DNA from 4 places in the Bradyrhizobium sp. 23AC genome. Region 4 is predicted to be linked to each of the others. Evidence: riboswitches for the same ligand, from Rfam matches in the RefSeq annotation. Region 4 holds a riboswitch; each other region holds the start of a gene.

Region 1 (7,159 bases), on a different contig from region 4:
GCGCCGCATCCCTGTATTGATCGATGGCTTCATCGTATCGGTGGCAGCGCTCGCAGCAGTGCGGCTTAATCCGTCGTGCCAGCCGTTCCTGCTGCCGTCGCATCAATCGGCGGAGCAGGGGCATCGGCTGGTGTTGCGCGCGCTGAACGTGCAGCCGTTGATCAGCCTCGATCTCAGGCTCGGCGAGGGATCGGGTGCCGCCATCGCACTGCCGCTGGTGCGGCTCGCCTGCAGCCTTCACAACGGCATGGCGACGTTTGCGCAGGCCAATGTGCCTGACAGACCTAACTGATCCGCTGATTGACGGAGACGACGCGCCAGCCGCTCGCAAGGCGATCGATCCGGGTCAGCGACAGCGGATCGACCACGAAGCGCAAGGCGGCCTGCGGCGTCAGATCCAGCGCGATGCAGAGCGCGGCGCGGATGGTGCCGGAATGCACGACGAGCGTGGCCGATCCGGCTGCGATCCGCGACAGGCCGAGCCGCACGCGCACGACCTGATCCGCAAAGCTTTCGCCGCCCGGCGGCCGTCCGGCAGCCGGATCGCTCCAGAACCGCGCATAGGCGTCGCCGCCGCTCTCGGCGAGTTTGTCGTGCCGGTGGCCGGTCCAGTCGCCGAAATCCTGCTCGCGGAATTCGCTGACGGGCTCCGGCTCGAGCCCCAATGCGCGCGCCGTCTCGATCGTGCGCCGCGACGGGCTGGCATAGCTGGCGGCATCCCGCGGCAGGCGCCGCCGCAGAGCGTCCAATTGCACGCGATCGCCGAGGTCGGCCGGCGCGTCGGCGGCGTGGATGGTGCCCGTCACACCCGCGACGGGCGCGTGCCGTATCAACCAGAGGAAGGTCTCGCCTTCCATGCTCATCTCCAAGGAAGTTGCTCGCTGTGGCCATAACGCCGCAACTGGCACATTGACTCTGTTGTTATGGTAATCCTAGATGCTTGCGACGGTTTCCCCGAGAGGGGATGAAAAGGGAATACGGTGCGGGGACATTGTCCCCAACGCCGTGGCTGCCCCCGCAACTGTGAGCGGATAATCCTTCGTCAGAAGCCACTGGGTCCTCGGTCCCGGGAAGGCGACGAAGCGGTGATGACCCGCGAGCCAGGAGACCTGCCGTCAGCCGTGGTCACACGCGAAGATGTCGGTCGGGGAGTACAGACATTCGGCTTCATCGGACGGCTGAAGGGCCAAAAGGTGAGACCTCGTTCGCTGTGACGTGCCACTGACGTCATACCGAGGTCCGAAAAACCGTGTCTTCCATCCGTATCGTACGACCGCGAAAATTCCTGCTCGCCTCCGCCGCGCTCACATCCTTTGCCGCTCTCGATCTGCCCGCTGCGCTGGCGCAGCAGGCCCGTGAACCCCTGCCGCCCGTCGAAGTATCGCCGGCGCTATCCCGCAAGCAGGCCAAGCCTGCCGGCCGGGAGGCGCAGAGCACGCGCCGCGCAGCAGCGCGCAGGCCGGCGGCCGCAGCAGCGATGCCGAAGCCCGTCGTGCCGGCTGCGGCACCTCCGACGCCGCTCAACAGCAATGCCGTCGCCGAAAGCGCATCGCGGCTCGGCCTGACGGTGCGCGAGACGCCCGCGACCGTTGAGGTGATCTCCGCCGAGACCATGCGCGAGCAGGGCTATCGCACCGTGTCCGACGTGGCGCAGGGGGCGGTCGGTGTTACCTCCGGCGATAATCCGGCCGAGCCTTCCGCCTTCTCGATGCGCGGCTTCACCAACAGCCAGATCAACACGCTCTACAACGGCATCAAGATCGGTCCGCAGAACATGACCTCGCGGATCATGGACACCGCCAATCTGGAGGCCGTGGAATTCCTGAAGGGCCCGGCATCGCTGATCTCGGGCGAGGGCGCCGCCGGCGGCGCGATCAATTTTGTGACCAAGCAGCCGCACACGGGACCGATCCGGAACGAAGCTGATTTCTCCTGGGATTCGCTGAACTCGTTACGCGCGCATTACGGTTCGGGCGGCAGCACCAATGTGCAGGGCCTCGACTATCGCTTCGACATCAGCCGTTCGGCGCTCAACGGCTTTGCCGACGACACCAATACCAAGATGCTCGACGTGTCGGGCCAGCTCAACTATCGCATCTCCGACAGTCTCAAGATCTGGGGCGCGATCGAGTATCGCGAAGACCGCTCCAAGGCCTATTGGGGCGCGCCGCTGGTGCCGATCGCGTTCAGCGGCTCGCATGCGACGTCGGGGATCGTCTCAGGCAATTACTTCAACAGGACTGATCTTGGGGCTGTCACGATCGACGACCGCACCTTCAACACCAACTACAACGTCCTCGACAACCGCAATGTCGCGCAGGAGGTGTGGCTGCGCGGCGGTTTCGAGCTGAAGCTGGCGCCGGACCTGACCTTGAAGAGTCAGGCCTATGGTTACGGCGCCGAGCGCACCTGGTTCAACAACGAGATCGAGGCGTTCGATTCCACTAACAACCAGGTGTATCGCGAGCGCTTCTATGTCGCGCACAGCCAGCGCCTCGTCGGCAACATCACCGACCTGATCTGGGACGCGAATATCGCGGGCTTCGACAATCGCTTGGTCACGACGCTGTCGTCGAGCTATCTTGATTTCGTCAGGCCGGGCGCGGCAAACTTCCCGAACGATTATGTCTCGCTGGTCGATCCCAACCGCGGCTTCTACGGTCTGCTCACGACCAAGCAGCAGACCGCGCGTATCGACAACGAGGCGCTGTCGTTCGAGGACAGGCTGAAGCTGACGCGGACCTTCGCGCTGATCGGCGGCCTGCGCGTCGAGCACATCGGGCTCGATCGCAACTCGACGGATACCGCCGGCCTGGTGAACGCGGGCTTCCCGTTCACGAAAGACTGGGCGCCGGTGACGGGCCGCATCGGCTACACCTGGGAGGCCGTGCCCGGCCTGACTTTCTTCAGCCAGTACGCCACCGGCGCCGACGTCTCCGCGAACACCAGCTTCCTGTTGTTGCCGACCCAGCCGCTCGACCTCACGACCTCGCGGACCTACGAGACCGGCGTCAAGCATCTGTTCTGGGACAACAGGGCGGAGTGGTCGTTCTCGGCCTACGACATCGTGCGCAAAAACGTCTATGCCGCGGCCGGCGGCATGGCGCTCAACATTGCCGGACGCCAGGAGTCGAAGGGCGTCGAGCTCGCCGCCTCGGTCCGTCCGATCGATCCGCTGCGTCTGTGGGGCAACATCGCCTATGTCGACGCCCGCTATGCCGACTACAATTTCGCCGGCGGCTCGTTCTCCGGCAATACGCCGCCGAACGTGCCGCGCATCGTGGCGAATGCCGGCGCGTCGTACCGGTTCTTCACGCCCTGGCCGGTAGAGCTCGGCATCACCGGCCGCCATGTCGGCGACCGCTACAACACCGATGCCAATGTCGTGACGATGAAAGCGTATACCGTCGCCGACGTCTACGCCTTCGTCGACATCCCGAAGACGGTGTTCAGCGCGGTCGATCAGGCACGCCTGACCTTCCGCGTCCGCAACATCACTGATAAGCGCTATGCGATCTGGGGCGATCCGTTCTATCCCGACCAGATCCTCTTGGGCGCGCCGCGGACCTACGAGCTTTCGGCCGCGTTCAAATGGTAGGGCGCTGAACGGATGATGGGCGCGATCGTCCTGGTGCACCGCTGGCTCGGGATCGCGTTCTGCCTGCTGTTCGCGATGTGGTTCGCGACGGGGATCGTAATGCACTTCGTTCCGTTTCCGTCGCTGACGGAAGCGGAACGGTTTGCCGGTCTCGCGCCGGTGGATCGCGAAGCGGCGAGGATCCCGCTTGCGGAGGCGGTCGCTGCGAGCGGGGTCGCGGGCGCCGTGCGCGTCCGGCTGATCCAGCGGAGCGATGCAGCGGTCTACATCGTGTCGGGATCATCGCGCGTGCGCGCGGTCCGCGCCTCCGACGGAGGGGATGCGTCGGTCGCAACTGCCGATGCCGCGCTTGCCATCGCGCGGGAGCACGCGCGCAATCGCGGGCTCGATGCCGCGCGGGTCGCGGTCGTTGCGTTCTCGGACCATGATCAGTGGAGCGTGCCGAACGGCTTCGATCGCCACCGGCCGCTGTTTCGCGTGGCCCTCGGCGATGCTGCCGGGACGGAAATCTACGTCTCCTCGGCCACCGGCGAGATCGTCCTGGACACGAGGCGGCGCGAGCGGGGCTGGAATTGGGCCGGCAGTGTGCTGCACTGGATTTATCCTACGGTCCTGAGAAGCAACTGGTCGCTGTGGGATCGCGTCGTCTGGACGCTGTCATTGCTGGCCTTGCTCGCGGCGATGCTTGGTGCGGTGCTCGGGATCGCGCGGGTGAAGCTGCGAGGGCCCCGGATGTCCACACCCTATCGTGGCTGGCACGCGTTGCATCACCTCATTGGCCTCGCGGCAACAATGTTCGTGCTGACATGGAGTCTCAGCGGCTGGCTCTCCATGGATCACGGCCGGCTGTTCTCGCGCGGACAATTGACCGCGGCCGAGTCCGGCGTGATGAAGGCATTGCCTGATTGGGCGGCGGCCTCATGGCTCGATCGGCAGCCGATATCGCCCTCGGCCCGGGAGATCGAATGGTTTGCCTTTAATGGCATTGTCTACCGGCGCGACCGGGTGAGCCTCGACCATCAGGTCTTGATCAAGGCAGGGGACGCGCTCCGCGATGAACCGACGGGATTTCTGGAGGTTCATGAGATCCAGAATCTGGTGGCGCGCCTCGCCGCCGGCTGCGGCGCGCCGTCCGTTCTTGCTGGCAACGACGACTACCCCGCGCAATCGGCTGTCCCGGGTGCGCCCGCCTACCGCTCGCGCTGCGGCGACCTCTGGTTCGATATCGACGGTGCCGATGGCAGTGTGCTGCAAAGGCTGGATACCTCGCGGCGGGCCTATCGCTGGTTCTACAGCGCGCTCCACACGCTCGATTTTCCGGTCCTGCTGGCGCATCCACGTCTGCGCGATGTCCTGATCGTCGGACTCTGTGCGTTGGGACTGGCGTTCTCCGTCACCGGGATCGCGATTGGCTGGCGGCGTCTGCGGTCCTGACCGAAACCGCGTGTCTTGTCCAACGGCCGTCGGTTACATCGGCTCCTCTCTAATCCAGACCGGTCTTGCCCGGTGCCCAATAAGCTTTTGCCCTGATCCGCGATGAGGCGACGCCGGCGGCCTTCAAGGCGCGGCCGATGCGCTGGATCGAGGATGCCTTGCCGGTCAGGACGAACTGTGCGCCGTTTGCGGCAAGGCGGAGCAACTCGGATTCGGCGGTTGCAAGATGGGTATCATCGGCGCTGCATGCGATTAATCTGGCCTGGCCGAGGCCGATGGAATCCAGCACCAGTCTCGACTCCGCGACATCGGTGGCTTCGAACACATGCAGCGCGCCGCCAGCCTGCAGGCTGTCACGCAACGCCGCCGCAAGGCCGAACGAGGTTTCATCGCCGAACAGAACGATGGGCGCTCCGAGGTCGGCAAGGTCGAACGAGCGGCGTGGACCAAAGAACTGGCAGGTGTCACCTTCGCGCAAACCGCCGGCCCAGCGGCTGCCGGGGCCTTCGCCATGTGCAAAGGCTAGGAGCCGCGTTCTGCCCTTGCCGGCGTCCCACGACATCGGCGTAAAGGTGCGCGCGCTCAGGCCCGAGCCCATCGCGACCTGGATCTTGTCGCCGGCCGTCCAGGCAACGTTCCCGAGCGCTTCGCCTTCGAGCTCGACGAGCCGGAAGCGCGGCGAGAGCGTCCTGACGCCGGCGACGCGCGCCGGGCGCATCAGCCATCGCAGCAACATCCGCGTGAGCCGTCCCTGCGGTGCCCGCGATGGCTCGGACGTCTGTGGCTCGTGAGCGGCCTCGTTCAAGTTTGGCTCCATCACAGGTTTCACCGCCGCGCCGATCATCTGGTCTTGATCGTGAATTCGTTGCCACGTCCCGGGTCGAACGGCAGCGACAGTGAGAGGTAACCGTTCTCGGGATCGCGCACGTAGTCGATATAGCCCGAAGCTTCCTCGAGCGCGTTCTCGCCGACGATGAGCGCGCCGCGCTTCAGGTGCGGCTCCAGCAGCCTGAGAATGGGAAGATAGAGAGTGAAAGCGCCATCGAGCATCACCATGTCGATCTCGCCGCCGAGGCCGGAGCTGAGCGTTTCGCGCGCATCGCCGTGCCTGAACTCGACGAGGTCGGCGAGCCCCGCGGCAGCAAGGTTCGTCCGCGCCCGCTCGATCTTGCCGGGTTCTAGATCGGTCCCGATCAGGCGGCCGCCACCGATGTCGCGCAGGCCCGCCGCCATGTAGATCGCGGAAATCCCCATCGAGGAGCCAAACTCGACGATGCGCTTTGCCTTGGAGGCGCGGACGCACATGTAGAGGAAGCGTCCGAACCGCGGAGAGACGCTCAAAAAATTATCCGCAAGTCCGCGATAGACTTCGTTCAGATCGCGGCTCTCGGCTGCGATGGCCTTGCTGATGATCTCATCGCGGCCCTTCGCTTCCTTCGCGAAGGTTTGCATCAGTTGCCCGTCGGCGATCTCCGCTTCCTGGTGAAGACGAAGGAGGACGTCGGTGACGACGCCTCTGCTGAGTGAATCCATGTCGGTCGGCTCCTTGCCAATGCGCCCGCCGGGCGCTTCGGAGCCTGGATACGAAATGGTCCCTCAGATCGCATTCCGCGAACGGGACAATCGATTGCGAATTCCGGTCAGTGTGCGCCGATGCGGCGTTCGGCCAGATATCGCGCCGGCGGCTTGCCCAGCGCCTTGCGGAACATGGTGACGAAGGCGCTGGCTCCCTCATAGCCGAGATCGAGCGCCACGGCCTGGACCGATGCGCCCTGGTCGAGGCGCTGAAGCGCGATCAGGATGTGGAGCTGCTGGCGCCAGCGGCCGAAGCTCATGCCGGTCTCGCGTTGCAGGATGCGGGTGAGGGTGCGCGGCGCGACGGCCATGCGCCGGCTCCAATCCTCGATCGTCGCGCGATCGGAAGGATCAGTCATCATCGCGCTGGCGATCCGGCGCAGCCTGGCATCGGCCGGCATGGGGAAGCGCAGCTCTTCGGCGGGAGCCAGCGACAGCTGGTCGAGCAGCACCGCGGCGATCCTGCCGTCGGCGCCGTCGAGATCGTACATCACTGGCATGTGGGTGGCATGCACCAGCAAACGCTCGAGCAAGGGCGAGATCGTCAGCGCG
Region 2 (7,159 bases), on a different contig from region 4:
CATCATGCCGGCGATCCAGGCCGGATTGGCGGCGCGCGCACGGACGACGCGTGAGATCTCCTCGATCAGCGTGCGCGCGTGGGGCTGCTCGGGACGCGTCGTATCGAGGTGATAGAGCGAAGGCCCTGCCGCGCCGAGATGCGCCGCAGCCGCCGCAACACCGGCTTCATGCGCGGCATAATCGGCGGCGAGCAGCAGATCGGTTTCCGGCAAGTCCTGGAGGTGGACGAAGGCATCGGCCGCAGCGAGGCGCTGCTCGATGCCGGCGCGATTCGGCTGCAGCTCGCCGTCGGCCGAGAACGCCCAGGACGATGCCGACAACCAGGCTTCGCCGGCGGCCTCGCGCGTCTCCGGCGTGAAGGCGTCGGGGATCGCGGATAGGCCTACGCCGTATTGTCCGGGGCGCGGCGCGAACACGCGGGAGGCGCGGTGGCGGTAGGGATTCTCGTCGCCCTCGTCCTCGCGCGCCGCAAGCGCTTCGGAGCCGGCCTCGAACAATTGCGCAAGGCCTGCGAAGACGTCACGGAACAGGCCCGACACCCGCAACGTGACGTCGATGCGGGGCCGGCCGAGCTCGGCCGGCGCGATGACGTCGTAGCCGGTGACGCGGCCGGAGGCGTGGTCCCAGCGCGGCGCAAGGCCGGCCAGATGCAGCGCCATCGAAAATTCCTCGCCCGCGGTGCGCATCGTCGCCGAGCCCCAGAGATCGACCACGAGCCCCTTCGGCCAGTCGCCATGATCCTGCAGGTGGCGGCGCAGCAGCTCTTCCGCAAGCTTGATGCCCTGCGCATGTGCCGACGGCGTCGGCACCGCGCGCGGATCGACGGCAAAGAGATTGCGGCCGGTTGGGAGCACGTCCTGACGGCCGCGATAGGGCGAGCCCGACGGTCCCGGCGCAACGCGCTGGCCGGCAAGTGCCGAACGCAACGCGTCGCGCTCCGCATCGCCGCAGGCCCCGCGGCCGAACACATGCAGGCCGTCGCCGAATTGACTTTCCTTGAGATCGCAGACGAAGCGATCGATCCGCGGAATGGCCTCGGCGGGCGCGGCCGAAGCATCCAAACCGAGATCGTCTTCGAGGCCCGCCACGCGCGCCTCGTCGCGGATCGCTGCGATCAATCGCTGGCGGCGCGCGGGATCGAGACCATCGGCAGTCGAATATTCGTCGAGGAGCTGTTCGAGCCGGCGCAAGCCTTCCGGCACCGCGGATGCGGCGAGCGGCGGCGGCAGATGGCCGATGGTGACGGCCCCTAAGCGCCGCTTGGCCTGCGCGGCCTCGCCGGGATCGTTGACGATGAAAGGATAGATGACAGGGAGACCGCCGATCAGAGCTTCCGGCCAGCACGCGGACGACAGCGCCACGGATTTGCCGGGCAGCCATTCCAGCGTGCCATGCGCGCCCATATGCACGACGGCATCGCAGGCCTGCTGCCGTAGCCAGAGATAGAACGCGACATAGGCGTGGCGCGGCGTGCGGGCGAGATCGTGATAATCAGTATCGCGCGTGGCCGCATCGCCGCGTTCCGGCTGAACCGCGATGATCGACTTGCCGCAAGCGACGGCTGCGAATTGAAACGCGCCGTCCCGGCAGCTCGGATCATCCTCCGGCGCGCCCCAGGCTTGCGCGAGATCATCCTGCAAGGCTTGCGGCAGGCGCGAAAGCGCCGCGCGGTAGTCTGCGACCCTCCAAGTGAGATTCTGCTTGAGCAGCGCCTCGCCGAGCGCATGGACCGGAACAACATCGAGGCCGGCCTCAGCGAGATCGGACACCAACGCCTCGACCGAGGCCAGCGCGTCGAGACCGACCGCATGCGCGATCTGATGCGGCCGGCCCGGATAGTTCGAGAGCACGAGCGCCAGCCGCTTCTCACCGGCCGGCGTCTCAGCGAGCCGCCGCCAGCCCGCGACGCGCGCGGCGACGGCCGTCACGCGCTTCTCATCGGCGCGATGCGCCAGATGCGCGAATTGCAGATCGGGATCGCGCTCGGCGGCCGACTTGAAGCTCACCACGCCCGCGAACAGACGGCCATCGACCTCGGGCAGCACCACATGCATCGCGAGATCGCCGGGCGACAGGCCGCGCAGCGACTCCGTCCAGTCCTCGCGCCGGGCGGTGGAGAGCGCGACTTGGAACACCGGGCACGATGCGGCATCGAACGGCGTCATGCCGTCGTCGCCCGCCGCTGAGAACGCCGTCGCGTTGATGATCGCCGCCGGAGGGTTTTGCGCAAGCTGCGCCCGCAACCAATCCGCGACGCCCGCAGCCTTCAGCGAGGTCACGAACACGCCGCAGGCGTCAAAGCCGCGCTCGCGCAGCGCTGCGATCAGAGCATCGACCGGGCCCGTGTCCGCAGCGGTAAGATATGAACGATAGAACGTTACCAGAGCGCGCGGCCTGCCCTCGCCGTGCACCGGTGGAGCAATGACGCCGCGCGCGGGTTCGTAAAACCCCATCTCGGGCACGGTCGTCTCGCCGATGACTGGCCCGGCATAAAGTCCCGAGGCCAGCGCGAGCTGTGCAATCGCGGCCTGCGCCGCGACCGGGCCGCCGGTGTCGCAGAGCACCTTGAGCCGGCGCAGCGTCGAGACAGGCAAGGTCGAGTATGCATCGAGCCGCGTGTCGTCACGGCCATCGGCCGGCAGCACGGCCAGCACGATATTGCGATCCCTGGCGAGCTGTTGCAGGGCCGCAAGTCCATAGGACCAATAGGACTCACCGCCGATCAACCGCACCAGAATGCCACGCGCCTGCGACAGCGTGCGCTCGATATAGGTGTCGACCGACAGCGGATGACGCAGCTCAGCAAGATTCGCGAGCCGCAGCGTCGGCAGGCTCTCGCGACCACGCCGCCAGCCGGCTGCGAACGCCGCGAGATCCGAATCCGAATACGAGAGCACCACGAGATCGGCCGGGTCCTGGCCGATATCCCTTGGCGTCGCGGTCTCCTCCAGACCGCGGCTCTCGCGGAAGACGACGTGCATCAGATACCTAGTCCTGCCTTGATGGCGGCCTCGTCGATATCGCCGTGCTCGCCGATCACGACGAGCTTCGACCGCCTGTTGCCAGCACCCCAGGGCTTGTCGAACTGGTGGCGCACGCGCTCGCCGACCGCCTGCAGCAAGAGGCGCATCGGCTTGCCCGCAACCGCGATATAGCCTTTTGCGCGCAGCACGTTCTGCTCGCGTGCCAGCTTCTGGACGGATGCGACCAGCGCATCGACGTCGGCGACTTCAGGAAGGTCGACCACGACCGAGGCGAAATCATCGTGCTCGTGCTCTTCCTCGCCGTCATGATGCGAGGGACGCGCGGCGAGATCGTTCTCGGCGGCAGCGCCGAGACCGAGGATGACGCGCGCATCGATCGCACCGTCGGTCACGGGGAGCATCGGCACACGGCGCGGCATCTCGGCGGTGATGGCAGCCTTGGCCGCTTCAAGTCCCGCCGCCCCAGCGAGGTCGGCCTTGGTCAGCAGCACGATGTCGGCGCAGGCGATCTGGTCCTCGAACACTTCCGACAGCGGCGTCTCGTGGTCCAAATTCTCGTCCGCGGCGCGCTGCGCTTCGACGGCGTCAGGATCCGGCGCAAAGCGGCCAGCGGCGACAGCCTCGGCATCCGCGAGCGCGATCACGCCGTCGACGGTGATGCGCGAACGGATCTCCGGCCAGTCGAATGCCTTCAGCAGCGGCTTGGGCAGCGCCAGGCCCGAGGTCTCGATCAGGATGTGATCGGGCCGCACGGGCCGCGCCAGCAGTTTTTCCATGGTCGGAATGAAATCGTCGGCAACGGTGCAGCAGATGCAGCCGTTGGCGAGCTCGACGATGTTCTCCTCCGGACAATTGGCATCGGCGCAGGATTTCAGGATCTCGCCGTCGACGCCCTCACTACCGAACTCGTTGACGAGTACCGCGAGCTTCTTGCCGCCGGCATTGCTGAGCAGATGCTGGATCAGCGTCGTCTTGCCGGAGCCGAGAAAACCGGTGACCACCGTAACCGGGACTTTTGCGAGCGAGTTCATTCAGCGGCCTCCGGCACGACGGCAATAGGGGGAATGCGGGCAAGCGACTGCTTGCGGAATATTTCCGGCCGGCTGCGCCAGGGCACGAGGCCGTCAGGCGCGGCCGCATAGGCCGCGGCGCCCGCGACCACATCCTGCGCATTCGCATCCGACAGGCGGCCATAGACATAGGACCAGCGGCCAGGCGCGCTGAGCGCGACCGAGCAGCCCTGATTGCAGGCCGATAGGCATTCGACAGGAACCACATTGACGCCCTCGGGCACGCCGGCCTCGAGGATCGCCCCATGCAGGCGCTTGCCGGGCGTCGCCTCGCCCTCGCCGGGCGTCTCGCCGGCACGGCAGGTGATGCAGACGTGAAGTGTGACGGTCATCGCCTCTTCCAGATAACAGCGGGAGGCGATGAGGCACACGGACCGCACTTTTGGAGGCCCGTTTTCCCCGTCGCGGAACACCCCGTCCGCCGGTCCAAAACTCGTCCGCGCTGGCAGGTCTCCCGGCTTGCGGAGCAGGGTTTTCCCCTTCGATCCCCGCCTTCCCGATTCCCGCGGGAATCAGTGGCTTCGGACATCTCTCCGGTCACGGTCGCGGGGGCGGCTGCATTTTGGACCCAAATCTTGCCGATTCGGACCCTATCGCATTCCCTCTTCGCCTGTCATAGGACAGGAACCAACGCCGGGCCACCATTTGCCGGTGGCCGCCACTTGTCAAGCCGAAGGACCGGGACCGATGACGCCTGAACCGGATACAAAAACGGCCGAGGAAACCGATGCTCGCCACGCCACGAAAATGGCGAAGAAGAAGGCCGCCCGCGACAAGATCATGGCGACCAAGAGCGGCGAAAAGGGCCTCATCATCGTCCACACCGGGGCCGGCAAGGGCAAGTCCTCCTCGGCCTTCGGCATGATCGTCCGCTGCGTCGCGCACGGCTTTCCCTGCGCGGTCGTGCAGTTCATCAAGGGCGCCTGGGATACCGGCGAGCGACGCCTGCTCACCGGCCATTTCGGCGACCTCTGCCAGTTCCACGCCATGGGTGAAGGTTTTACCTGGGAGACGCAGGACCGCGCCCGCGACATCGCCGCCGCGCGCGCCGGCTGGGAGAAGGCCAAGGAGCTGATTCTCGATGAGAGCTTGCGCATGGTCGTGCTCGACGAGATCAACATCGCGCTGCGCTACGACTATCTCGACATCGCCGAGGTCGTCGAGTTTCTGACCACCTCGAAGCCACCGATGACGCATGTCGTGCTCACCGGCCGCAACGCCAAGGACGAGTTGATCGAGATCGCCGATCTCGTCACCGAGATGACGCTAGTGAAACATCCCTTCCGCTCCGGCATCAAGGCACAGGCCGGCGTCGAGTTCTGAGTTCGATGACACGCGCGCTGATGATTCAGGGGGCCGGCTCGGACGTGGGCAAGTCGCTCATCGTCGCCGGCCTCGCGCGCGCCTTCACGCGGCGCGGCCTGCGCGTGCTCCCGTTCAAGCCGCAAAACATGTCGAACAATGCCGCCGTCACCGTCGATGGCGGCGAGATCGGCCGCGCCCAGGCGTTGCAGGCGCTGGCCGCTCGCGTCGAGCCGCACACCGACATGAACCCCGTGCTGCTCAAGCCCGAGACCGATGTCGGCGCGCAGGTGATCGTCCACGGAAAGCGCATCGCGACCGCGCGTGCGCGCGACTACGCGGCCATGAAGCCCTCACTGATGGGCGCAGTGCTGGAGAGCTTTGAGCGGCTGAAGGCGCGCGCCGATCTCGTTCTGGTCGAAGGCGCGGGCAGTCCGGCCGAGGTGAATTTGCGCAAGGCCGACATCGCCAATATGGGTTTTGCGCGCAAGGCCGACGTGCCGGTCTTGCTGGTCGGCGACATCGACCGCGGCGGCGTCATCGCCCAGCTGGTCGGCATCAAGACCGTGATCGACCCCAACGATGCCGCGATGATCCGAGGCTTTGTCATCAACAAGTTCCGCGGCGACCCCACCCTGTTCGACGATGGCTACAATCTGATCGAGCAAAAGACCGCATGGCGCGGCCTTGGCGTGCTGCCCTGGTTCGCCCGCGCCGGCGAGCTGCCGGCCGAGGATGCGCTCGGCCTGAGCGACGCGCGCAAGCCCGGCCAATGCAAGATCGCCTGCCTGGCGCTGTCGCGGATCGCCAATTTCGACGATCTCGATCCACTCAAGCTCGAGCCGGGCGTCGATCTCGTGATGGTACGCCCCGGCGAAGCGATCCCCGGCGATGTCCGCCTCGTCATCATCCCCGGCTCAAAGTCCACCCGCGGCGATCTCGCCTTCCTGCGCGCGCAAGGCTGGGACATCGATCTGATCGCGCATCACCGCAGGGGTGGCCATGTGCTCGGCCTCTGCGGCGGCTATCAGATGCTCGGGCGCAGCGTCGCCGACCCTGACGGCATCGAAGGCACCGCAGGCGACACGCCGGGCCTTGGCCTACTGGATGTGGACACGGTGATGAACCCGCAGAAGACGCTGACGCGCGTCGCGGCTGTGCATGCCGCCACGGACCAGCCGATCGAGGCGTACGAAATCCACATCGGCCGTACCGATGGGCCCGATCGTGCGCGCCCGTTCGCGAAGCTGAACGGCGAGCCGGAAGGCGCGATCTCGCGCGACGGGCGCGTGCAGGGCAGCTATCTGCACGGCCTGTTCACGTCGGATGATTTCCGCAAGGCGTATCTGGCAAAGCTCGACATTCCCGCTGGCAACGAGCCCTACCACACCAGGGTCGAGAGTGCGCTCGATGCGCTCGCCGACCACATCGAAAAGCATCTCGACCTGGAAGGACTGCTCGCGCTAGCGCGCTAGCACCTCGGCAAGGCGCATCCATTCGGCTTCGCTGCCGGGAAGCCCGAGCCGAAGCCATGTCGGCTTTTGCGCGAAGACGCGCGACCAGATCTGGCTTCGTGCCAATCTGTCTTGCGCGGCGAGCGCGTCGGGCGTCTCGTAGAGACGGAACAGCGGCGTCCCCCCAAGCAGCATCCAGCTTTGCGCTTGCGCTATGGCATCGAGGCGAACACAGTCCCGGGCAAGTCGCGCTGACGTGGTCTCGGCCCAGGCGTCGTCACGCAACGCACGACAGCCGATCGCGATCGCCGCTCCCGAAACCGGCCATGGACCCGACATCGACGCAAG
Region 3 (7,159 bases), on a different contig from region 4:
CCCGCCTCGGCACGTGAAACCGCGCTCTGGCCAGCCTCGAAGGCGAACGCCAGCTCCGCAGGCGTCAGCGCGGCGTCCACGCTGAAATCGAGCGTGCCAAGGCGCGGCTTGTCGGTGATGACACCCGCCATTGCCTCTGTTGCCAGCGTTCCGGCGTCGACGACGTCCAGGCTCGAGCCAAGCTCGCGCGCCAACACCGAGATCGCGGCGCCGCCAGCGGCGAAATTCGCCATCATCGCGATGGTCACTTCTTGCGGATAGGCCGAGACGCCCTGCGCGACGATGCCGTGGTCGCCGGCGAAGACGATGATCGGCACCCGTGCGGCACGCGGCTGCTCGGTCGCCTGCAGGCCCGCAAGCTCGATTGCGAGCTGCTCCAGCCGGCCGAGTGCACCGGTCGGCTTTGTCAATTGCGCCTGCCGCGCGATGGCCGCCTCGCGATGCACTACGGAGACATCGGGGCAATTTTGGGTGACCCATTCGGGGAGCATACTGCCTCGCTTACGGCCTGCGCTTGAGAATGTAGCTGTCCATGATCCAGCCATGCCGCTCGCGCACCTCCTGACGCAACGCCACGATGCGCGGGCCGACCTCGGCGAGCACGCCGGACATGACGATCTGGTCGGGCATGCCGAGATAGGCGCCCCACCAGATCTGCAAGCCTTCCGGATCGAGCGACTGGAACGCCGTGCCGCCGTCGAGCATCACCACCACGGTGTCGACACCTTGCGGCCAGCCGCCTTCGCGCAAGCGCCGCCCGGTCGTGACCAGAAAGGGCTCGCCGATGTCGTTGAGCGGCAGCGCATGCGCCGCGCACAGCGTCTGGATCGACGTGATGCCGGGTACGACCTCGATGTCAGGCAAGGGATTGAGCCGCCGCGCAATGCGCAACGAGGAATCATAGAGCGAGGGATCGCCCCAGATCAGCAGCGCAACCCTGCCCTCACCTTCGAGATGCTTTGCGATCGTCTGCGACCAGGTCGCGGCAACCGCGTCGTGCCAATCGTCCACGCCCTTGCGGTAGTCAGCTTCAGCGACGTCGCGCACGGGAAGGTCGAACTCAGCGATGGCTGTCTTGTCGCTGGTCAGCACATCCGCGCAGATCGTCCGCCTGAGATCGGCGAGATCGGACTTCGCCGTCCCCTTGCGCGGAATCAGGACGAGATCGGCGGCGTTGATCGCTCGAACAGCGGCGCGCGTGAGCTGGTCGGGATCACCGCAACCGATGCCTATCAAAGAGAGCGTGAGCATCGCGAACGCGACGGGCGGCCCTGCAGGCCGCCCGTTCGCTTGTCTCTCAGGCCGCGTTATGCAGGCGCGGGGTGACGAGGCCTGGCGCGGTGACGCCGCGCAGCGACTTCGCCAGCGCCAGCACCGCGAGATCGGCGAGCGGCTCGATCACGATGACCAGCGCATAGGACGCCGCGAACGTCGCGATGCTGGCGAGATTGGTCATGGCAAAACCGGAACCATAGAGCGCCCAGAACGCCACCCAGGCGATCACACCGGCCTGATAGGTCGTCGAAAGCGCCAGCGCCTGCCGATACTTCAAATCAACATAGGCGGTGTTGCGCGAGATGATCCGTGAAGCGATCGCCTGGATCGCGAACAGCGGCACCAGCAGTGTGGTGACGTTCATGCCGTATTGCGGGATGTCAGCGGGCTCGAAGAACACGCCCTGGAGCAGCAGGCCGAATGCGAGGCCGAAGGCCGCGGGCGCCGCACCGAACAGCAGGAACAGTGTCGAGCCGAGAATGAAGTGCACCTCGGAGACGCCGACCGGGAAGTGCGGCAGGATCTCGAAGAAGGTGAAGACGAGGACTGTGGTGGCGAGCGTCCGCGCCGCGAACGACGTGATGCCCTGCTCACGCACGGTCTCCACCGCGAGCTTCAGCGCAACGCCGCCTGCGGCGATGCCGGTTGCGTAACTCAACACGAGCTTGGCGCCCGTCACTATGCCGGGTTCGATATGCATGGCTCAATTCCTTCCTGCCGTCACACCCGACGGCCTTGGCCTCAAAACGTGCAGGGCCGGTCTCCTGGCTCGCGGTTCCCCGGGATTTCCGGCCTTCCCGGACCTTGCGGCCCAGTGGCTGATCGGAGTCCCTCACCGCTTACAGTCGCGGGGGCGGCTGGGGTTTTGGGCGCCGCAACTGGGTCCGCCCACCCCCATTCCCGATTATGCTCCGGCGCTTTGCGCCGCGTCGAGCACCATGCTTCTCTTGTGTGCCCCTTTCGCTGAGCCTGCGTCAAGGGGCGAACGGCGGCCAAGGCCGTCATGACGGATAATCCCCCGCCAGCGCCCCAAACAGGATCACGGCGGCCGTCGAGGCGGCGCCGCCGCGCGCAAGCTGCTCGGCAAGTTCGGCGATGGTGGTGCGGACCAGCCGTTCGTCGGGGCGTCCGAGGGATTCGGCGAACAGCGCGGGGGTATCCGCAGCGAGCCCGTGCGCGATCAACTTTGCGACAAGCGCCGGGAAGGTGCGCCGGCCCATATAGACCACGGTCGTCGCTTCCGGGTCGGCCAGTGCCCCCCAGTTCAGGTTGGGCGGCAGCTCGCCGGTGACATCGGCGCCGGTGACGAACTGCACCCGGCGCGAGGTATGGCGCCGGGTCAGGGGAATGCCGGCCTGCGCCGCGGCAACGCAGGCCGATGTCACGCCGGGAACGATCTCGTAGCCGATACCGGCCTCACGCAGCGTCTCCAGCTCCTCCTCGAGCCGGCCGAAAATGCCGGCGTCGCCCGACTTGAGCCGCACCACGCGCGCGCCAGTTGCGGCATAGTCGACCAACAGACGGTTGACGTGGTGCTGCTTGGTCGAGGGACGCCCTGCCCGTTTTCCCACCGCGACGAGATTGGCGCCGGCCCGGGCGAGATCGAGGATCGCGCCGGAGGCAAGATCGTCATAGAGCACGACGTCGGCTTCGCGCAGCCGCGCTGCGCCCTTGAGCGTGAGAAGCTCGGGGTCGCCGGGCCCGGCGGAGATGAAGGAGACGAATCCGCTCACCGGTCCTCCGCGATCAGATGAAAGAAGGTGCCGGTGGCGTGGCCGCGCTGCGAGCCGGTCTCGGCGATGACTGCGCCGGTCGCATCATGCACGACTGCCAGCGGCGTATCAGGCTGGGCAAGAATGGTCGAATAGTGGAACTCATGGCCGCGCAAGCGCGCGCCGGAGCGATGTCCCGGCATCGGCGCGGCGAGTTCGGCCAGACGATAACCGAGATGCATGCGACGCTTGGCAAAGCTCGTCTCCAGGCCAAGCAGGCCTGTCATCTCGTGGCGGACACCGTCCGCGTCGGTCAGAGCGGTTCCCAGCACCATATAGCCCCCGCATTCGCCGTGCACCGGCCGCGTTTCGGCGAACGCGCGCAGGCCGCTGCGAAAACGCGCATTGGCCGCGATCTTGCCGGCATGGAGCTCGGGGTAGCCGCCGGGCAGCCAGCACACATCGGCGCTCGCGTCGGGCGCCTCATCGGAGAGCGGCGAGAATGTCGAGATCTCCGCGCCCGCCGCGCGCCAGGCTTCCAGCATATGCGGATAGATGAAGGAGAACGCCGCATCGCGGGCCAGCGCAATGCGCTGCCCCGGCGGTGTCACGTTCAGCCCATTCGCGGCAGGTTGCGGCGACCAGCTGGCAGCCGATCCCAGCACCGCATCGAGATCGACATGCTCGGCAACGAAGCGCGCGGCCTCGTCGATCAGCTTGCCGATCTCGGCCTGCTCTTCGGCCTGCACCAGGCCGAGATGTCGCTTCGGCAGGCTGATCCCGGCATGACGCGGCAGCGCGCCGAACACGGCAATGCCGGAATCGTCGAGCGCACGCCGCACGAGGTCTTCATGGCGCGGGCTGGCGACGCGGTTGAGCACGACGCCGGCAAGCCGCACGCCGGGGCGATAATCGCGAAGTCCCGCGGCGATCGCCGCCGCGGTCTGCGCCTGGCCGGAGGGATCAATCACCAACAGCACCGGCCAGCCCAGCATCTCCGCAATGTCGGCGGTGGCACCGGTGCCGGAGACACCGGGCGCGGCGACACCGTCGAACAGGCCCATCGAGCCCTCGGCGAGCACGATATCGGCGTCCGCACCGCGACTGACGAGATGCGAGATCGCCCCGCGGTTCATCGCCCAGCTATCGACGTTGACGGAAGCGCGTCCCGTGGCGGCGGCGTGGAAGGCGGGATCGATGTAATCGGGACCGCTCTTGAAGCACTGCACGTTCAATCCGCGATTGCGCCAGGCGCGCGCGAGCGCCAGCGTCACCGTGGTCTTGCCGACGCCGGAAGCCGGTGCGGAGATGACGAGCCCTGCCGCCATCACGAGACCTCCGGAAAGCGCGGCTCGACACCGACGGGGCGGTAGCGGCGGTCGTAGTCGGCGGCATAGAGACGGCTCTCGTCGAAATCCGCAGCGCCCAGCGTCCTGCCGACCAGGATCAGCGCAGTGCGTTCCATCTCGCCAGCAATAGCAGAATCGAGCGTTGCTAGCGTAGCGCGGATGATGCGCTGATCGGGCCAGCTCGCGCGCCAGACGATCGCGACCGGACAATCCGCGCCATAATGTGGCGATAGCTCGGCGATGAGTTTGTCGAGCAGATGGATCGACAGGTGGATCGCGAGCACAGCGCCGGTGGCAGCGAATGCCGCAAGCTTCTCGCCTTCAGGCATGGCGCTGGCTCGGCCCGGCGTGCGCGTCAGCACCACTGTCTGGGCAAGCCCTGGCAGCGTGAGCTCGACCTCGAGCGCTGCCGCCGCAGCCGAGAAGGAGGGAACGCCAGGTGTAACCGTGTAGGGAATGCCGAGCGAGCGCAGGCGGCGCAGCTGCTCACCCATCGCGGACCAGATCGAGAGATCACCGGAATGCAGCCGCGCGACATCCTTGCCTTCTGTATGCGCGGCGGCGATCTCCGCGATGATCTCGTCGAGCGACAGCGGCGCCGTGTTGACGATACGCGCGTTGGGCGGGCAATGCGCGAGCACGCCTTCGGGGACCAGTGAGCCCGCATAGAGGCAGACCGGACAGGCCGCGATCAGGTCGCGGCCACGCAATGTCAGCAGATCAGGCGCGCCCGGCCCTGCCCCAATGAAATGCACCGTCATGCGCCGTCTCCTTCCGCGATCGCGGCGGTCGCGGTGCGATCCTGCGAGACAACGCGTGTCGCGATCAGCCGTGCGCGCGGCCCGGCCGCAGCGAGTGCCGCGGCTTCGGCGACCGATCCAGTGCCGAACTTCTCCGCCACAAGATTGGACCGGGTCGGCGTGGCGATCCTGGCCAACATGTCGGCCGGAACAGCCTTGATTGGCACACCGCACTCGCGCGCGAGCTGCTGCAGCGGCTCCGCGTCGGCCTTGTCGCTGACAGTTGCCATCGCCGTGAGGCCTTCGGGATCACCCGCCGCCAGCAGCGCTTCGCGCAGCGAAGCGAGAGTGACATCTCTCCTGAACCCAAACCCGGCCACCTTCATCGGACCGTACTCCACTGCACCACCGGCCGCGACGCCTCCCAGGACCGGTAACGGCCGAGCGGGCCAGCATGCGCGATCTCCACCCGCATCAGCTCACCGCCGTGGCGCTGGTGCAGATCGCCGAGCAACGCTTCCGTCTCCAATGTGACCGAATGTGCAACCAGCCGCGTGCCTGGCGCAAGCCGCGACCAGATCGCATCGAACATTGCGATGTCGAGACCGCCGCCGATGAAGACCGCATCCGGTGCTTCGAGTGCAGCAACAGCTTCAGGCGCCCTCCCTGTGACGACGGTGATCCGGTGCGAAAGCCCAAACGCCGTTGCATTGCGGCCGATGTTTGCGGCGCGATCCTCGCACGGCTCGATTGCTGTCGCCGTCCCGCCGCAGAGCGCCCACTCGACCGAGATCGACCCCGAACCGGCGCCGATATCCCACAGCCGCTCGCCGGGACGCGGCGCCAGCGCCGAGAGCGCCAGCGCGCGCACCGGCCGCTTGGTGATCTGGCCGTCATGGACGAACAGATCGTCCGAAATTCCCGAGCTGCGGGGGATGCCCTGCGTGCCCTTCGCCTCAACGGCGACTGCGACCAGGTTTCCAGCGGGATCACCGGCGAAACCGTCGGCGCGATATTCTTGGATGCTTTCGCGCGGCCCACCGAGTGCGGCGAGCGTCCAGAAGGCCGAGGCGCCCCATCCGCGCTCGCTCAACCATGTTGCAAGATCGCTTGCCGCTTTCCCATCGCGCACGAGGCAGATAATGCGCGCCCCTCGCGCCAGATGCGGAACGAGACGTTCGAACGGTGCGGCGTGAAGCCCGAGGCAGACGGCGAATTCGAGCCGCCAGCCCAGCCGCGCGGCCGCAAGCGAGAAGGTCGACGGTGCCGAACGCGCGATCCACTCGCCGGCTTGCAGCCTCTCGGCGAGAGCTGCACCGGCGCCATGCCAGAACGGATCACCGGAGGCGAGCACCGCCGTCGGCCGGCCGCGGCTGCCCAGAACGACGTCGGCGTCGAACGGCACCGGCCAGGGACGGCCGCGGCTGCCGACGCCGGCAAGCGCGAGATGCCGTTCACCACCGAAGACGGTTTCGGCCTCATTGAGCGCCTTTCGGCTTGCTTCGGACAGCCCGGCAAGGCCATCTTCGCCGATACCGATGATGGTCAGCCAGGGATCAGCCAAGGAATCAGCCATGACGCGCGCCCTCATTCTGGGCGGAACGGCCGATGCGAGCCAGCTTGCCGCGGCGATCGCGCGCGCAGGCATCGAGGCCATCTATTCCTATGGCGGTCGCACCCGCGCGCCCGCCGACCAGCCGCTGCCGACCCGCATCGGCGGCTTCGGCGGCGTGAGCGGGCTTGCCGACTACGTTCGCAGCGAGGGCATTACGCATGTGATCGACGCGACGCATCCTTTCGCCGCGGAGATGAGCCGCAATGCGGTCGAGGCGTGCGCGGCAACCAATACGCCCCTGATCGCGTTGGAGCGCGCGCCCTGGGCCAGGATGTCCAGCGACAACTGGATTGAAGTCGCAGATGTCAGCGCCGCGGCGGCCGCGCTGCCCGAGGCGCCCGCAAACGTGTTCCTCGCCATCGGCCGCCAACACATCGCGCCATTTGCGATGAAGCCGCATGCCTACACGCTGCGGTTCGTCGATCCGCCCGAGGCGCCGCTGCCCTTCCCGGCTGACGTGATCGTGTC
Region 4 (7,159 bases):
CGGCATTGTAGCCGGCGAAGGTCATGATCTGGTTGCCGCGATATTCCGACAGCAGCGCGCTGAGCTCGGCCGCGCCCATTTGCGTGTTGTAAACAGGATCGGAGACCATCTTGTCCCAGTCGTAGGTCAGGCCGAAGCGCTTGGCGGTGTCGCGGCCGGCTTCAGGCGTCACCTGCATCAGCCCGACCGCATTGGCCGGCGACTTGTCGCGCTGGTCGAACGAGCTTTCGGTGCGCGCCACCGAATAGATCACGCTGGTCTCGATCGCGGGCGCGACCTGCTGGTGCTCGGGGATGCCGATGGTCGGAAAAGCGTAATGGTCGAGCGCGAGCCCGCGCGCCAGCGCCGACTTGCCGACCTCCAGCATCACGCGCGCATCGCGGCGCTGTCCGGCGAGTTCGCCGAGGCCCTCGAGGGCCGCGACGTCGGTGCTCTCCTTGGCGAAATCCTCGGCGTAATAGAACACCGTGTCGCGCTCGCCGATGCCGTAGAGCATGTCGGCGGCGCGCACGCGCTCGTCTGCGGGCGGGGTGTCGAGCGCGGCCAGCACGGGCGAGGGCGGTCGCAGCTCGATGCGATCGAGGCCGAGCTTTGCGCGCGCAAGCTGGCCGTAATAGGCGGTCGGATAGCGCGCAGCAGCCCGGTAGCTCATGCGCGCATCGGCTGTCGCACCCATCGCCTCGGCGGCACGGCCGCGCCAGTAATGGGCACGCGACAGCGCGATCGGATTGGCCGAGCCTGCGTCGATGGCGGCGAAGTGCACCATCGCCGCCTGGGGATCGCCCAGGAAGCGCAGCGCGATCCAGCCGCACATGAAATGATAGTCGACGCGGTAGACTTCCTTCTCGGGCACCGCAGCCGTGCGCACCACATCATACGCCGTTTTGAACTTGCCCTGGTCGAGCAGCTTGCGCGCGAGCAGGCGACGCTCGCGCCACCAGGCGTCGGTGTCCTGGGCCGCCATGGTGTCGGGCGCGGCGGCCAGGATCACCTCGGCGGCGTCGTCGATGCGGTCCTTCTGGAGGTGCCATTGGGCGCGGCACAGCACATAGCCGAGATCGCGGCGCGCTTCAGTCGGTACGTCCTCGAGATAATCGTTGGCCTTGCTGGCCTTGCCGGTGACGGCGGCGCAGGCCTTGACGATCGCCAGCGCATCCTCGCCGAGCCGTTTTGCCGCGCGCCGCGCACCGGCATAGTCCTTGGCGCCGAGCCGCTTGTCCATGCGGGCGCGATGATCCTCGGAGTTAAGCAGATCGCGGAACGCCTCGTAGGAATCCTCCTCGCTCCGCTCGGACAATTCGTCGGTGCGCCAGGCCTCGCGCACGAGGCGAGCAGCCCTGTCGGCGTCGCCTTCAGTGAGCAGCACGCGGGCGAGGGCGAACTTGCCCTTGGCGCTGGTCGGGCGGTCCATGGTGAATTTGTGCACGGTGGCCGCGTCGGCCTTCTCCTGCCACAGCCGCGCCTCGGCGCGGCGGCGGAGCAGGGCGCTGCTCGGCCAACCCGGATTGGCGGCAAGGAAGGCGGCATAACGCTTGAAATTGGCGGTGCTCTCGGAATGGCGCAGCATGAACCAGTCGGCGAGCTTCTGTCCGGCGGGATCAGTGATGCGGTCGCGCGCCGCGCTCGCATCATCCGTCTTGCCCTTGCGCGCGAGGTCGATCGCGTCCTTCAGCGCGGCGAGGTCGCCGGTCAGCGGCGGCGGCGCCGGCTTGTCCGAGGGCTCGTCGTCGGTCTTCTTCGACTTGCGCTTGGCCTCGGCATGCTTGCCGTGACGGGACTTGGCCGCGGCATGACGCTGCTTGCCGGCTTTCGCCTCATGCGATTTTTTCGGCACGGACGATTTGTGGCTGCTTTTCGCCGCCAGCTCGGTCGGAAGGAGGGCCATTGCGGCCACGGCAACGAGACACGCGAGCGAGCGTAGGCACTGGTTCATCCCATGGTCCCCCTGCGAAACCACTACAAACCAAGGTCCGCGACGACATGCGGCTTGAGAATCAATGACATCGAAAACGATGCCACGGCATCGTTTCGCATTCCTCACGCTGTCGCAACAATGCGGCAAAATACGGATGGGATGCGGAACTTCCGCTGGGGGTCAGTTCCTTTAATCTTTGTTAACGATCCAGGCTCGCGCGACGGCCGGCCATGGTTCAGGGCGCCAGGAGGAACCAGATTGCTCGTGTTCCCGCAGCCAGATCCGGTGTATGGAGTTCCCTTGCTCTGTCCCTTTGGCCTTTGTCCCTGCAGCTATGCCGATTTTCAACCAGTCGATCAGGCGCAAGATCGTCGGTATCGCCCTCGGATTGATCGTCCTGATGCTGGTCACCTCGATCCTGTCGATGGTGATGTCGAGCCAGGTCGGCGTCCTGCTCGACGAGCTGACCAACCGCTACATCCCGGCCTATGGCGATCTCGCGCGCGCCAACATCCGCTCGCTGGAGCGTTCGGTGGCGCTGCGGCGGATGATCATGATGAAGATGCAGGCCTCCTCGGATGAGGAGGCCTATGCGGCCCGCCTTCGCGAGTTCGAGGACGCCGACCGCAAGATCGAGGAGGAGGCCGAGCGCGCGCGCAAGCTGATCAACGCGATCATAGACGACCCTCGCACGCCGTCCGACAATGCCGCGCTGGCACGGATCGAGACCCGCATCGAGACCGCCGTCGGCGAGCTGCGCCGCGATCAGAAGGAGAGCCACGCGAAACTCCTCAGCCAGGTCGACGCACAGCAGATGGCGGAAGCGCGCATCACGCTCGAGCATATCGACGCGCTGCGCGACCAGTTCAACCAGAAGATCGATGCGATCCGGGCCGACATGCTCAAGCAGGTCTTCGCCAGCACGTCGCAGGTGATCGGTCATCAGCACCAAGCGATCATCGTCTCTGGCATCGTGACGTTGCTCGCGGCGATCGTCGGCTTTGCCTTTGCACTCCTGGTGTCCAGCGGCATCACGCGCCCGGTGCGGCTGCTGCTCGCCGGCACCCGCGAGGTCGAGGCCGGCCGCTTCGACAAGACCATCACCGTCTCCACGCAGGACGAGATCGGCGAGCTCGCCGCGGCCTTCAACCGCATGACCGAGCAGCTCAGGCACAACGAGCGCATCCGCGAGACCTTTGGCCGCTACATCGATCCCAAGGTGGTGCAGGGGCTGATCGACCGGCCCGAGGTCGCGATCGACGGCGAGCGCCGGGTCATGACCATCATGTTCTGCGACATGAGCGGCTTCACCTCGATGAGCGAGGGCATGACCCCGCGCGGCCTCGTCAGAGTGATGAACCACTATTTCACGGTGATGTCCGGACCGATCAGGGGTAATCGCGGCATCATCGACAAATATATCGGCGACGCCATCATGTCCTATTGGGGCCCGCCCTTCATCGAGGAGGACGAGCAGGCGCTCCTGGCCGGCATCGCCGCAACCGAGATGGTCGACCAGGTGCCCGCGCTGCAGAAGCAGCTGCCCGACCTGCTCGGCATTCGCGCCATGCCGGCGCCGTGTGACCTGCGGATCGGCATCGCCACCGGCGAGGTCCTGACCGGCAGCATCGGCTCCGAGCTGATGATGAGCTTCACCGTGATGGGTGACGCCGTGAACCTGGCCTCGCGGCTGGAGGCCGTCAACAAGGTCTACGGCACCCGCATCCTGATCTCGCAGGCAACTGCTGACGCGATCGGAGCGCGGCTCGAGCTGCGCGAGATCGATCGTCTGGCGGTCGCGGGCCAGAGCGCGCCGCAGCCGATCTTCGAGGTGATGGCGCGGGCGGGCGCACTCACCGGCGCGCAGGACAGCCTGCGCGCGCATTATGCCGAAGCGCTCGCCGCCTATCGGGCCCGCCGCTTCGACGAGGCGCGCGCCGCCTTCAACGCCGCGCTCGAAGCCGTCCCCGGTGACGGCCCCTCGCGCACGATGCTCGGCCGCATCGCGCAATTCGAGGCCAAGCCGCCGGAAGAGGGGTGGGACGGTGCCTGGCGGCTGGAGCAGAAATAGCCGTTTTTGTTGGGCCAGCCCGCCCTGTCCGGAAAAAACGTTTCTACTCGATAACGATGTTCGCCGTGACCTATTTCCCGGGCTTAGGTTGGATGTCCTTGAGGCGTTTGACGGGGACACGCCGATGACAGAACTTCAGGACAGGCTGGAACGGTTCGAGACGCTCACCGCCGAATGCGAGCTGATCGCCAAGCTCGCCACCGACAGCACCAAGCGCGAGTTCTATCTGAAACTCTCGGAACAGTACCGTCAGCTGGCGGTGGACATGCGGCAGGCGATCGCGACCAAGGCTGCTGCCTGATCCCGGCTGCAATCCGTTCTTAAGGTTTGGCGCGCATCCTTGACCTCGCGAGCGATCGCTCGTGGTGGAAAGGCCGGGGTTCCCTGCAATGCAGCGCACCTCGCGAGTGTCATTTGCCATGCTTGACAGGGCAATCACATGCGCCTCGTTGCCGTGATCATATTCGCGCTCATGACGGCGGCCTGCGACCAGGAGCAGGATATCACCGGCTCGACGCCGACCTGCCCGATGCGGAACTACAGCTACAATCCCCGCGACATGAACCAGTGCGTCAGTGCCTGCAAATCGTGCGATCGCGGCACCACGGTCACCTGCACCACCTCCTGCACCCTCAAGGGCGCGCGCTGAGGCCCGCTTTCTCGCGGCGCACCCAGCGGCGGTGCTGGGGCACCGGAACGATTCACTTGGGTTAATCATTGAAGCAAGTGGGCAGGACGTGGAGTCCGATGGAAATGGGTATGCTCGATCCCGGTCGATTTCTGGTGTCGTGCTCGCATTGTGATGCCTGGCCGATGGCGGCCAATGTGAAGCGGTCGAGCTGGTCGGCGTCTCCGCACGAGGTGCGCTTTGTCTGCACGCGCTGTCGCCGCGAGGAGACCGCCATCGTCTCGGCCTCCGGCGAATTGACCCCGATCAAGCGCGTCGATGTTCCGCCGCGCGACGTCGCAGTCGCCTGGGCCCAGGCGCAACGGGTGCGAGGGCGGACCTGAGCGCCCGGCATGCACCCGGTCGATTGACTCCCGGGGCCAACGGCTCGTAAATGATTGGCGACGGTTCTCCTCACGGAGATCAAAAGGGAATGTGGTGCGGGATTGTCCCAACGCAGGGATTTGTCTCAACGCCACGGCTGCCCCCGCAACTGTAAGCGGTGAATCTTGCGTCTCATGCCACTGGGAATCTCGGTCCTGGGAAGGCGACGAAAGGTCACGACCCGCGAGCCAGGAGACCTGCCGTCAGCCGTGGTCACACGCGAAGATGTCGGTCGGGGAGTACAGACATTAGCTTCACCGGAGCGATCCATCGCTCTGCCGTGAAACCTCGTTCGCTGTGACGTGCCACTGACGTCATACCGAGGTTACAATTGTGTCCCGTCTTGTCCCTGCTGCCAGGCGCCTCAGCGCCGGCCTGCTCGCATCCGTTTCCCTCCATTCGCTCGATCTGTCCTCCGCTTTCGCCCAGCAGGCGCTTGCCGAGCAATTGCCGCCGATCGAGGTGACCAGGGCCGACGATCAGAACCGCACGCGCGCCAGGGCGATCGGTGACGGCGAGGCGACGCGGCAGCGGGTGAGGACGAATGTCGCGCCGGCAGGCGATGGCGCCGGCTCATCCGGCTCCGGCGGTGAGGCTGCCGCCGGCAGCGGCGGCATCGTCGGGGCCGCCACGACCGTCATCACGGCCGCGGATATCGCGCATTCGCCATCGCAGACGCTTGCCGAGATCATCGCGACGCAGACGCCGGGGGCCCAGATCACGACGCTCTATGGCGGCCAGATCGGCGCCAAGACCAGCGTGGACCTGCGTGGCTTCGGCGCCTTTGCCACCGCCAACACGCTGGTGCTGGTCAACGGCCGGCGGTTGAACGACGTCGACATGGCGCAGGTGGACCTCTCCACCATCCCGCTCAATTCGATCGAACGCATCGAGATCACGCGGGGCAATTCCGGCGCGGTGCTCTACGGCGACAACGCGGTCGGCGGTGTGATCAACATCGTCACCAAAAATGGCGTTGGCGGACCGCCCGTGACCGCGCGCATCGAGGCCGGCTTCGGCTCGTTCAACACCAGGCTCGGCAACGTCTCGACCTCGCTCAATTCCGGTCCGTGGTCGACCTCGTTCTATGGCAATACGGTCAGGACCGATGGCTATCGCGACAACAATCGCTATTCCCAGCAGAATGGCGTCGGCAATCTCAATTACACCACGCCCGGCCTCACCGCGTTTCTCACGGTCACCGGCGACAATCAGGAGCTGCGGCTGCCGGGCGGCCGCACCGTCGATCCCTCCATCGGCCTCGACGAGCTCAGGGCCAACCGGCGAGGGACCGGCACGCCCTTCAACTACGCCAACCAACAGGGTTTTGGCGCGACCGCGGGTTTCACCAAGACCCTGGTCGACGGCGTCGATCTCATCGTCGACGGCGGCGTGCGCGACAAGAAGCAGCAGAGTGCGTTCTTTTCCACCCCGACGCCGGTTCCGGCGTTCTTCACGTCGACCTATGTCGGTTCCCATCTGACGACATGGTCGATCACGCCGCGGCTCAGCGTGAAGAGCCTGCTGCTCGGCATGCCCTCGCAGCTCCTGACCGGCATCGACTATTACGACGCGAGCTTTCAGCAGAACCGCGGCGCCGGGCAGGGGCTCTCCCCATGGCACAATTACGACCTCAGGCAGCAGACGGTTGCGGGTTATTTCCAGCACACATTGGGAATCGCGCCCAAGACGGACATCTCCTACGGCGCGCGTGTGCAGAACGTCAGGCTCGCGGCACGCGACAATTTCGACCCGGCAGCTCCGTTCAACGGCGACATCGGCGCGCTGCCGCTGACGAGCAACGAGACCCAATATGCGCTGCATCTCGGCGCCGAGCATCGCCTCAACGACCAAGTCTCGCTGTTCGGCCGCGTTGCGCGCGCGTTCCGCACGCCTGATGTCGACGAGCGCCTGTCCTCAGGGCCTTCGTTCGATCCCTTTACCTTCGCCGCGATCCCGCAAACGTTCCAGCTCAAGACCCAGACCTCGCAGGACATTGAGGGTGGTGTTCGCATCAAGGGCGGCGGGTTGCAGCTGCAGAGCAGTCTCTATCTGATGGATCTCACAAACGAGGTCCATTTCAATCCGGTCCTGTTCTACAACACCAATCTTGATCCGACCC

The links. Region 4 has a riboswitch for cobalamin ahead of RAD10_RS30220 (TonB-dependent receptor). Riboswitches for the same ligand answer to the same signal wherever they lie in the genome.
Region 1: linked by a shared signal. The riboswitch ahead of RAD10_RS20885 (TonB-dependent receptor) and the one ahead of RAD10_RS30220 (TonB-dependent receptor) in region 4 are both predicted to bind cobalamin.
Region 2: linked by a shared signal. The riboswitch ahead of RAD10_RS20970 (DUF1636 family protein) and the one ahead of RAD10_RS30220 (TonB-dependent receptor) in region 4 are both predicted to bind cobalamin.
Region 3: linked by a shared signal. The riboswitch ahead of RAD10_RS20905 (energy-coupling factor ABC transporter permease) and the one ahead of RAD10_RS30220 (TonB-dependent receptor) in region 4 are both predicted to bind cobalamin.

Annotation. Positions count from the first base shown of each region.
Region 1 covers NZ_JAVAYN010000008.1:160,348-167,506, reverse strand. Annotated here, with positions in the region: gene cobT (nicotinate-nucleotide--dimethylbenzimidazole phosphoribosyltransferase) at 1-292, shown strand, start outside; gene RAD10_RS20890 (histidine phosphatase family protein) at 285-857, opposite strand; cobalamin riboswitch at 930-1,131, shown strand; gene RAD10_RS20885 (TonB-dependent receptor) at 1,250-3,598, shown strand; gene RAD10_RS20880 (PepSY domain-containing protein) at 3,611-5,032, shown strand; gene RAD10_RS20875 (siderophore-interacting protein) at 5,082-5,837, opposite strand; gene RAD10_RS20870 (O-methyltransferase) at 5,873-6,565, opposite strand; gene RAD10_RS20865 (AraC family transcriptional regulator) at 6,673-7,159, opposite strand, start outside.
Region 2 covers NZ_JAVAYN010000008.1:178,667-185,825, forward strand. Annotated here, with positions in the region: gene cobN (cobaltochelatase subunit CobN) at 1-2,982, opposite strand, end outside; gene cobW (cobalamin biosynthesis protein CobW) at 2,982-4,016, opposite strand; gene RAD10_RS20970 (DUF1636 family protein) at 4,013-4,387, opposite strand; cobalamin riboswitch at 4,483-4,702, opposite strand; gene cobO (cob(I)yrinic acid a,c-diamide adenosyltransferase) at 4,743-5,378, shown strand; gene RAD10_RS20980 (cobyric acid synthase) at 5,384-6,832, shown strand; gene cobD (threonine-phosphate decarboxylase CobD) at 6,821-7,159, opposite strand, start outside.
Region 3 covers NZ_JAVAYN010000008.1:167,777-174,935, forward strand. Annotated here, with positions in the region: gene cobT (nicotinate-nucleotide--dimethylbenzimidazole phosphoribosyltransferase) at 1-491, opposite strand, end outside; gene cobF (precorrin-6A synthase (deacetylating)) at 502-1,251, opposite strand; gene RAD10_RS20905 (energy-coupling factor ABC transporter permease) at 1,298-1,975, opposite strand; cobalamin riboswitch at 2,013-2,231, opposite strand; gene cobA (uroporphyrinogen-III C-methyltransferase) at 2,277-3,008, opposite strand; gene RAD10_RS20915 (cobyrinate a,c-diamide synthase) at 3,005-4,315, opposite strand; gene cobM (precorrin-4 C(11)-methyltransferase) at 4,315-5,097, opposite strand; gene RAD10_RS20925 (cobalamin biosynthesis protein) at 5,094-5,462, opposite strand; gene cbiE (precorrin-6y C5,15-methyltransferase (decarboxylating) subunit CbiE) at 5,459-6,640, opposite strand; gene RAD10_RS20935 (cobalt-precorrin-6A reductase) at 6,651-7,159, shown strand, end outside.
Region 4 covers NZ_JAVAYN010000016.1:197,112-204,270, forward strand. Annotated here, with positions in the region: gene RAD10_RS30195 (lytic transglycosylase domain-containing protein) at 1-1,933, opposite strand, end outside; gene RAD10_RS30200 (adenylate/guanylate cyclase domain-containing protein) at 2,250-3,986, shown strand; gene RAD10_RS30205 (hypothetical protein) at 4,111-4,287, shown strand; gene RAD10_RS30210 (hypothetical protein) at 4,426-4,635, shown strand; gene RAD10_RS30215 (hypothetical protein) at 4,734-4,997, shown strand; cobalamin riboswitch at 5,042-5,256, shown strand; gene RAD10_RS30220 (TonB-dependent receptor) at 5,371-7,159, shown strand, end outside.